2 regions of the Sphaerisporangium sp. NPDC005289 genome follow, and region 2 is predicted to be linked to the other one. Evidence: predicted binding sites of a transcription regulator. Region 2 holds the regulator's gene; the other holds the start of a gene.
What was found. The regulator HrcA, encoded in region 2, represses chaperone genes, less so after heat shock. The targets are predictions, from matches to a motif close to TTGGCACTCTCNNNNNGAGAGTGCCAA.
Positions count from the first base shown of each region.

Region 1: the regulator HrcA is predicted to act here: its motif matches at 1,950-1,976, upstream of ABZT47_RS23670 (FmdB family zinc ribbon protein).

Region 1 covers NZ_JBEXGS010000013.1:235,003-239,413, forward strand. Annotated here, with positions in the region: gene ABZT47_RS23660 (RcpC/CpaB family pilus assembly protein) at 1-305, opposite strand, end outside; gene ABZT47_RS23665 (S-methyl-5'-thioadenosine phosphorylase) at 559-1,365, opposite strand; gene ABZT47_RS23670 (FmdB family zinc ribbon protein) at 1,566-1,910, opposite strand; gene ABZT47_RS23675 (potassium/proton antiporter) at 2,228-3,730, opposite strand; gene ABZT47_RS23680 (LCP family protein) at 3,858-4,411, shown strand, end outside.
Region 2 covers NZ_JBEXGS010000001.1:498,858-503,268, reverse strand. Annotated here, with positions in the region: gene ABZT47_RS01925 (DUF3097 domain-containing protein) at 1-658, opposite strand, end outside; gene ABZT47_RS01920 (hypothetical protein) at 680-1,636, opposite strand; gene hrcA (heat-inducible transcriptional repressor HrcA) at 1,911-2,921, shown strand; gene dnaJ (molecular chaperone DnaJ) at 2,922-4,061, shown strand; gene ABZT47_RS01905 (16S rRNA (uracil(1498)-N(3))-methyltransferase) at 4,058-4,411, shown strand, end outside.

The DNA of each region.
Region 1 (4,411 bases), on a different contig from region 2:
AGGCGCAGGTCGGTGATCGGCTCGCCGCGCCGGGCAGGGGCGGTGAGAACGCGTCCGGCCACCCGGGCTCCCGGGCGGAGGGCGCCGTCGGGGACGGCCTCCTCGGGCAGGTGAACGACGGTCAGGTCGGACACGGCCAGCGCTCCACCCCCGAGGTCGTGCGCGGCGGCCAGCACCGCGACGGAGGGAGCCGGGCGGACGGCCAGGCCGACGCACGCGGTGCCCAGTGCGGCGAGTGCGACGGCCACGAGCCGCCGTCGCCGGCTGAGCATCCGGATGACGCGCATGGGTATGGCGGCCTGCATGATGCCTGGCTCCTGTCGAGGGGTGAGAGTGCCCGGCCACAAGCTGTCGGCCCGTGGGTCGCACCCCGGGCGAGAGTCGCGGTCCGGGATGGCCGCGTACGCGCGGCTCTTGCCGCGACCGTCAGCTATGCGCCCGCGCGCCCGCGTCGCGACCGTCGGCCATGAGGTCGGTCGCAACGCGGTACGGCTCGCGGATGCGGGGTGAGCTGATGGATCAGGGGGAGGTGGGGCGGAGAGTGCTGGAGGACGGTGGTCAGGGGAGTTCGAAGGGGAGCTTGATGCCGTTCAGGGCGTCGCCGCAGGGGCAGGCGCGGTCAAGGGGGAGTTCGGCGACGACCGAGCCGACGAGGGTGCGCATGCGCTCGCTGTTGGCGGCGAAGAAGGCGAAGACCTCCTCCTGCGTCACGCCCTCGCCGGTGTCCACGCCGGCGTCGTGGTCGGTGACGAGCGACAGCGAGGTGTAGCAGAGGGCCAGCTCGCGGGCGAGGACCGCCTCGGGGTGGCCGGTCATGCCGACGATCGACCAGCCGTTGGAGGTGAACCAGCGTGACTCGGCTCGGGTGGAGAAGCGGGGACCCTCGATGATGACCAGGGTGCCGCCGTCCACGGCGTTCCACCCCTCGGCCTCGGCCCGGGAGTAGGCGAGGGCCCTGCCGACCGGGCAGTAAGGATCGGCGAACGGGACGTGCACCGCGCCACCGGCGTCATAGTAGGTCTGCGCCCGGCCGGAGGTGCGGTCGACCAGCTGGTCGGGGATCACCAGCGTGCCCGGCCCGTACTCGGCGCGCAGGGAGCCGACCGCGCTCGGGGCGACGACCTGACGCACGCCGAGAGAACGCAGCGCCCAGAGGTTCGCCTGGTAGGGGATGCGGTGGGGCGGGAACCGGTGATCTCGGCCGTGACGGGGCACGAACGCCACCGTGCGCTCGCCGATGCGGCCGACCGTGATGATGTCGCTGGGAGCCCCGTAGGGCGTGGTGATCTCGATCTCCTCGGCGTCGTCGAGGAGGGAGTAGAACCCGGAACCGCCGATGACCCCGATGTCAGCTGTCATGACCATGGGCTCGAGATTAGCGGCACGGACGTGGGGCGGTGAGGGCGGAGGGCAAGGCTGTGGACAACCGTCGGTGCCGCCGCTCAGCTTGTGGACGACCGTCAACGCACACGCGGTCGGCGCTGGTCATCACACCCGGCCGACGCCGGGGCGGAAGGATGCGAATCGGGTTGTACGGCGGGACGGCCGTACAACCCGGGGAGGCGTCAGGCGGCGGAGCTGCTCGGGGTGGCGCTGGCGGAGGCGGGCTCCTTCTTCGCCGGCGTGCTGGAGCCGGAGTCCGACGAGCCACCGGAGTCCGACGAACCGTTGGAGCTCGAGGAACCGCCGGAGCTGGAGCCGGTGGACGTCGTGGAGGAGGTCGAGGAACCGGAGGAGCGGTTGTCCGTCCGGTAGAAGCCCGAACCCTTGAACACGATGCCGACGGCCGAGAACACCTTGCGCAGCTGACCCTGGCAGTTCGGGCAGGTGGTCAGCGGGTCATCGGTGAAACGCTGGACGACCTCGAGCCCTTCACCGCAAGCGGTACAGGCGTACTGGTAGGTGGGCACGCGCTCCTCCTCATATGGCTCAGTGTGGCTCAACGCAGATTGGCACTCTACCGCTGCGACTGCTAATGGTACGCAGCCGATTAGGCTAAACGCCACCCGGACGGGTTCTAATCCCTGTCGTGAGGCTCACCGCGGGGGTCGGGTGGGGTGGACGTCGCGGGGGTCCCCGGCCGTTCTGAGGACCGATGAGCCCCATGACCCGAACGAGTCGCGGACCGCGTCGGGGGTCGGGGTACGGAGTTCTCTTGGGAGGCCGGTCTCCGAAGCCGGCGGGACTGTCGTGCGGGGTTGGCGCGGGGTGAAGCAGGGTGAAGGGGTCATTCGCCGCGTTCGCCGTACCAGCCGGCGAGTTTGCCGCGGCGGCTGACGGCGCGCAGCCGGCGTTCGACGACCTTGCGGCAGGCGGCCGTGGTGACGACGAGCAACTGGTCCTCGGCTCGCAGCCGCGTGGTGCCCTCGGGGACGAACGAGCGGCCCTCGCGTACGACCATGGTGACGGCGGCGTCCGACGGCAGGCGGAGCTCGAAGATCTCGACGCCGTGCAGCCCGGACCCCGGAGGGATGCTGACCTGCAGCAGGTCGGCGTTGAGCTCCTCCAGCGGCGCCGCTTCGACCCCGAGGTCGCGTGCCTCGGCCGGGGCGCTGACCTGCAGGACGCGGGCGAGGAACGGCAGTGTCGGTCCCTGCACCATGGTGAACACGATGACGATGACGAAGACCTCGTTGAACACTCCCTTGGCCCCGGTGATGCCGGCGGCCCAGGGGATGGTGGCGAGCACGATGGGCACCGCGCCGCGCAGTCCGGCCCATGACAGGAACGCCTGCTCCCGCCAGGACAGCCGGTCGGTGCGGGTCACGCGTACGGCCAGGGCGGAGACGACCACCGACAGCGGGCGCGCGAACAGCAGCAGCACCAGCCCGATGATCAGTCCGGGCACGACCATCTGCGGGAGTTCGAACGGGCTGGCGAGGACGCCGAGCATGACGAAAAGGCCGATCTGGGCGAGCCACGCGGCTCCTTCGGCGAAGCCCCGGGTCGGCACACGGTGGGGCAGGCGCATGTTGCCCAGTACCAGTGTGGCCAGGTAGACGGCGAGGAAACCGCTGCCGTGCAGCAGCGTCGCGCCGCTGTAGGCGACGAAGGCGAGGGCGAGCACGGCGATGGGGTACAGGCCGGAGGCGGGCAGGGCGACCCGCCGCAGGGCGTAGCCGCCGAGCGGCCCGACCGCGAGGCCGACGGCGCTTCCGATGGCCAGCTCGAACATCGCGTCCAGCACGACGTGCCCCACGCTCGGCATCGGTGTGCTGATCTGGCTGAGCATGACGACGACGATGACGGTCGGCGCGTCGTTGAACCCCGACTCGGCCTCCAGGATGCCCGAGAGGCGTTCGGGAAGGGGCAGGCGGCGCAGGACGGAGAACACGGCGGCCGCGTCGGTCGAGGCGAGGACCGCTCCAAGGAGCAGGGCGGTGCGCCAGTCCATGCCGATCAGCCAGTGCACCGCCGCGGCCAGCGCGACGATGCTCACCGCGACGCCGACCGTGGCGAGTACCACCGCGGAAGGGACGGCCCGGCGTACGTGCTCCCAGCTTGTGGTCAGGCCGCCTTCGGCGAGGATCACCGCCAGCGCCGCCAGGCCGATCTGCTGGGCGACCTTCGCGTTCTCGAACTGCAGGCCCAGGCCGGCTTCGCCGAGGAGGAGTCCGATGGCGAGGTAGATCAGGAGGCTGGGCAGTCCGGTGCGGTGGGCGACGCGCACGGAGGCGATGGCGGCGATCACGACGATGGACGCGAGGAGCAGCCAGAGATCAAGATTCACCGGCCCCCCTCCCGCGTTTGCGTCCATTGTGTCGTATTCGTATAGGCCACTACCACGAGCAACAGCTATGGGCTACCGTCACTCGCGACACAGACGAAGAGGAACAACGGGTTTGCAGGGGACGAAATTGGCCGACGACACTTCCCCGGTCCTGGAGAGCGCGAGGAAGGACCATTTCGTCGACGGCGACGAGGTCGTCCCCGTGAAGGAACCCGATATGTCCGATGCGTCCCGAACGTCCGAGCCGCCGCAGCCACCCGGGACCGTCAAGCCGCGCAGGAAGCGGCGGTTGTTACGCCGGCTGACGATCGCGACCGGGCTGGTTCTGGCCATGGTGGTCGCGGCGGCGTTCGCGTTGGTGATGGAACGTCAGATCACGCTCAACGGCAACATCCAGCGTATCCCTGGAGCGTTCCCCGAGGACGCGGGCCGACCGGCCAAGGCCGTGGGGGACGCGCAGAACTGGTTGCTCATCGGGTCGGACAAGCGGCCGGGCGAGTCGGGCAGCCAGCGGGCCGACACCATCATGATCGTTCACGTGCCCGCGGACCGGAAGCGGCTCACTCTCATCGGCATCCCCCGCGACTCTTATGTCCGTATCCCCGGCCGGGGAAACAACAAGATCAACGCCGCGTACGCCTTCGGGGGCCCGAAGCTGCTGATCAAGACCGTCGAGGACCT
Region 2 (4,411 bases):
TCCCGCGCGGGACCTCCGGCCAGGCGCGGATGCCGGCGGCGGACGGCTTGACGGCGGCCCAGATGTCCACGAAGGGGTGCCCGACGACGAGCACGTGCGGAGAGGAGACCTGGGCGGCGATGCGGCTCTCCTTGGACCCGGGGACCAGATGGTCGACCAGCACGCCGAGGCGCCGTCCCGGGCCGGGCTCGAACTCGGCCACGATGGCGGGCAGGTCGTCCACGCCCTCGAGGTACTCGACGACGACGCCCTCCACCCGCAGGTCGTGGCCCCAGATCTTCTCCACGAGGGACGCGTCGTGCACCCCTTCGACGTAGATGCGGCTCTCGCGGGCGACACGCGCCCGCAGCCCCTCGACGGCGATCGACCCGGACGCGCTGCGGCCGGGCCCCGTGGACGCGGCCTCCGGCGCCGGTCGCACCAGCGTCACCGGCCTGCCCTCCAGCAGGAACGCGGCGGGCGCCAACGGGAACACCCGCCGCCGCCCGAAGCGGTCCTCCAGGGTGACGGCCTCCTTGTCACAGGCCACCACGGCGCCGCAGAAGCCCCCCTCGGCGTCCTCCACCACGAGGTCGAGCTCGGCCGGGACCTTGGGGATCTTGCCGCGCAGCGGCCTCCGCCAGTCTCCGGCCAGCACGTCCCGTCCGTAGTCCCGCATACCTGGGCACGCTAGCAAAGATCATGCCTGTGGCGGTGCGCCCTGCGGCCACGCGCCGCCGTAGGGGGCGGCGGCCGCCGCCTGCCGCTTGCGGTTCCGGCCGCGCCGCACCAGGACGACGATCGTGGTGACGACCGCGAGCAGGAACCCGGCCAGCGGGATCAGGAACAGCGAGGCCACGCCTCCGGCGAGGGCGCCGGTGTCGGCGGTCAGCGACTTGCCGACCCCGAACAGCACCTGCTTGCCGGCCTCGGCCTGGCAGCTCACCTTGTAGGTGCCCGCGGCGGGCACGCCGATGTCGAACACGGCCTCCCACACCCGGCCGTCGGCGGACACCGTCTGGGACGCCTTGGGCGAGGTGAGATCGACCTTCTTGCCGGCGCCGTCCACGGCGAGGCAGTTGATGTCGGTGGGCCCGGACGCGGAGGCGTACAGGATGGGCTTGTCCTTCGGGTCCATGGGGACCGACACGCTGCCGCCGCTCTGGAAGGTCTGTGTGGGCGCCGCGTCGGTGATGGTCTTGAACAGGCCGCCGGCGAAACCCACGATGCCCACGACGCCGCAGATCACCGCGACGAGCCAGGCGAGCACGATCCACAGCACCCGCGGCCGCACCGGTCCGGGCGCGGCGGGCGCGGGGGAGGCGTAGAGCGGGTGCGCCGCCTCGGACGCGGGCCCGCCATAGGAGGGGCCCCCGTACGAAGGCCCGCCATAGGAGGGCCCGCCGTGCGAGGGGCCGCCTGGGACGCCGTACGGCCCGCCGGCGGGCGGGCCGTAGGGGGAGGACCCGGCGGGCGGGCCGTAGGGTGAGGGCCCGGCGGGAGCGCCGTACGGCGGGCCGCCGGAGGCGGGGCCGTGCGGGCCGGGGCCCGAGCCGGGCGGAGCGCTCTGCGGCGGAGGCGTGACCTGCGGACCCGGGGAGCCCGGACGCGGCGGTCGCCTCGTCGCGTCGGTCAGGCGGGGATCGTTCTCGCTCATGAACCGAGTCTGGATCAGATGACTTGCCGGCGAATAGCAACCCACTTGTCACCGCCCGGGCATCCGGCCGCCCGGCACGTGCTCCATTCGTCCGGCGGTGGAGGGAAGTCGGCGGATGGGCGGAGTGGGGCCGATTCGCGGGAGAGTGGGGAGGGTGGTGCGGTCTGAGTTATCGCACCCTGAGGCCCATGGCCGTACACTTGGCACTCGGGAACACTGAGTGCCAGACGAGGCGTTTACGCAGGCACGAACGCGAGGCAGGGAGGTGAGCACGTTGCTCGATGAACGCAAGCTGGCCGTTCTGCGCGCCGTTGTCGAGGATTTCGTGTCCACCAACGAGCCGGTCGGGTCGAAGGCATTGGCGGAGCGTCACAATCTGGGGGTCTCGCCCGCCACCGTGCGCAACGACATGGCCGTGCTCGAGGAGCAGGGCTACATCACACAACCCCACACCAGCGCGGGGCGGGTCCCCACCGACAAGGGCTACCGGTTGTTCGTCGACCGGCTGTCCCAGATCAAGCCGCTGTCGGCCGCCGAGCGCCGTGCGATCGAGACGTTCCTGGCGGGCGCCGTCGATCTCGACGACGTCGTGACCCGCACCGTGCGGCTGTTGGCGCAGCTGACCCGCCAGGTGGCCGTGGTGCAGTACCCGTCGCTCATCCGCTCGACGGTCCGGCACGTCGAGCTGGTGCCGCTGGCCGAGCGGCGCATCATGCTCGTGGTGATCACCAACACCGGCCGCGTCGAGCAGCGGGTCGTCGACCTGCCGGACGTGGTGGCCGACGACCAGGTCGCCCACCTGCGGGCGTTGCTGAACGCCTGCCTCGACGGGTGCAGGCTCGGCCGGGTGGCCGAGACGGTCGCCGACCTTCCCGAACGGCTGCCCGAGGGCGACCGGCCGATGGCGACGACGATCCTGTCGGTCCTGCTGGAGACCCTGGTCGAGCGGCACGACGAGAAGATCGTCTTCGCCGGCGCGGCGAATCTCGCGGGCGACTTCAGCGTCGGCCTGCGTGAGGTGCTCGAGGCGCTGGAGGAGCAGGTCGTGCTCATGCGCCTGCTCGGCGAGGCGAACGACCACTCCGCCCTGACCGTGCGCATCGGCTCGGAGAACCCCTACTCCGGGCTTCACGGCACCTCGATCGTCGCCGCCGGGTACGGTTCGGGCGACAATGAACTGGCCCGGCTCGGAGTGCTGGGCCCGACGCGAATGGACTACCCGGTGACGATGGGAGCGGTGCGCGCAGTGGCACGCTATGTCGGCCAGATCCTGGCGGGATCCTAAGTGGCCCGCGACTATTACGGCATCCTCGGGGTGCGCCGTGACGCCACTCAGGACGAGATCAAGAAGGCGTATCGCCGCCTCGCACGTGAGCTCCACCCTGACATCAACCCCGATCCCGAGACGCAGGAGCGCTTCAAGGAGATCAATCAGGCGTACGAGGTCCTGTCGGACCCGAGCAAGCGCCAGATGTTCGATCTCGGCGCCGATCCCTTCGGCGGCGCCGGAGCGGCCGGCCCCGGCGCGGCGGGCTTCGGCGCGGGGTTCCCGTTCAGCGACATCATGGACGCCTTCTTCGGCGGCGGAGGCGGCGCGCGCGGCCCCCGTTCGCGGGCCAGGCGCGGGCGCAACGCCACCATCCGGGTCGAGCTCGACCTGGCCGAGTCGGCGTTCGGCACCACGCGCGAGCTGGTCGTGGACACCGCCGTGCTGTGCGAGGTGTGCCAGGGGTCGGGCGCGGCGGCCGGCACCCATCCCGACACCTGCGACATGTGCCACGGCCGCGGCGAGATCTCCCAGGTCACCCGGTCGTTCCTCGGCCAGGTGATGACCGCCAGGCCCTGCCCCCAGTGCGGCGGGTTCGGCTCGGTCATCCACCACCCGTGCCAGGAGTGCTCCGGCGACGGGCGGGTGCGCACCCGGCGCACGATCAAGGTCCGCATCCCGGCCGGCGTCGAGGACGGCACCCACATCCAGCTCGCCGGCGAGGGCGAGGTCGGCCCCGGCGGCGGCCCGCCCGGCGACCTGTTCCTCGAGATCGTCGAGCGCCCGCACGACACGTTCGAGCGGCGCGGCGACGACCTGCACTGCACGGTGCAGATCCCGATGACCGCGGCGGCGCTCGGCACTATCCTCACCGTGCAGACGCTCGATGGGGCCGAAGAGCTGGACGTGCGCCCCGGCACCCAGTCGGGTCAGGTCATCCCGCTGTACGGGCGGGGCATCCAGCGGCTCAACGAGACCGGCAGGGGCGACCTGCTGATCCACGTGAACGTCGAGACCCCCACCAAGCTGGACGCCGCCCAGGAGGAGCTGCTCAAGGAGCTGTCCAAGCTGCGTGGCGAAGAGCGCCCGCCGGGCAAGTTCGCGCCCGGCCAGCAGGGCTTCTTCTCACGCCTCCGGGACGCTTTTAACGGCCGATGAGCGTCCCGGTTTTCCTGGCCGATGACCTGTCCGGTGACGAGATCGTCCTCGGCGGCCCCGAGGGGCGGCACGCCGCCACCGTGCGGCGGCTGAGGGCGGGCGAACGGGTCGACCTGACCGACGGCGCGGGCGCGGTGGCCGAGTGCGCCGTGCGCGACGCCGGGAAGGACTTTCTGCGGCTGGAGGTCGTCGGCCGCCGCGTGGTGCCCGCGCCCGACCCGCGCCTGGTCGTCGTCCAGGGGCTGCCCAAGGGCGAGCGGGGCGAGCTGGCGGTCGAGATGATGACCGAGGCGGGCGTGGACGTCATCGTCCCGTGGGCCGCGGCCCGGTGCGTCACCCAGTGGAAGGGC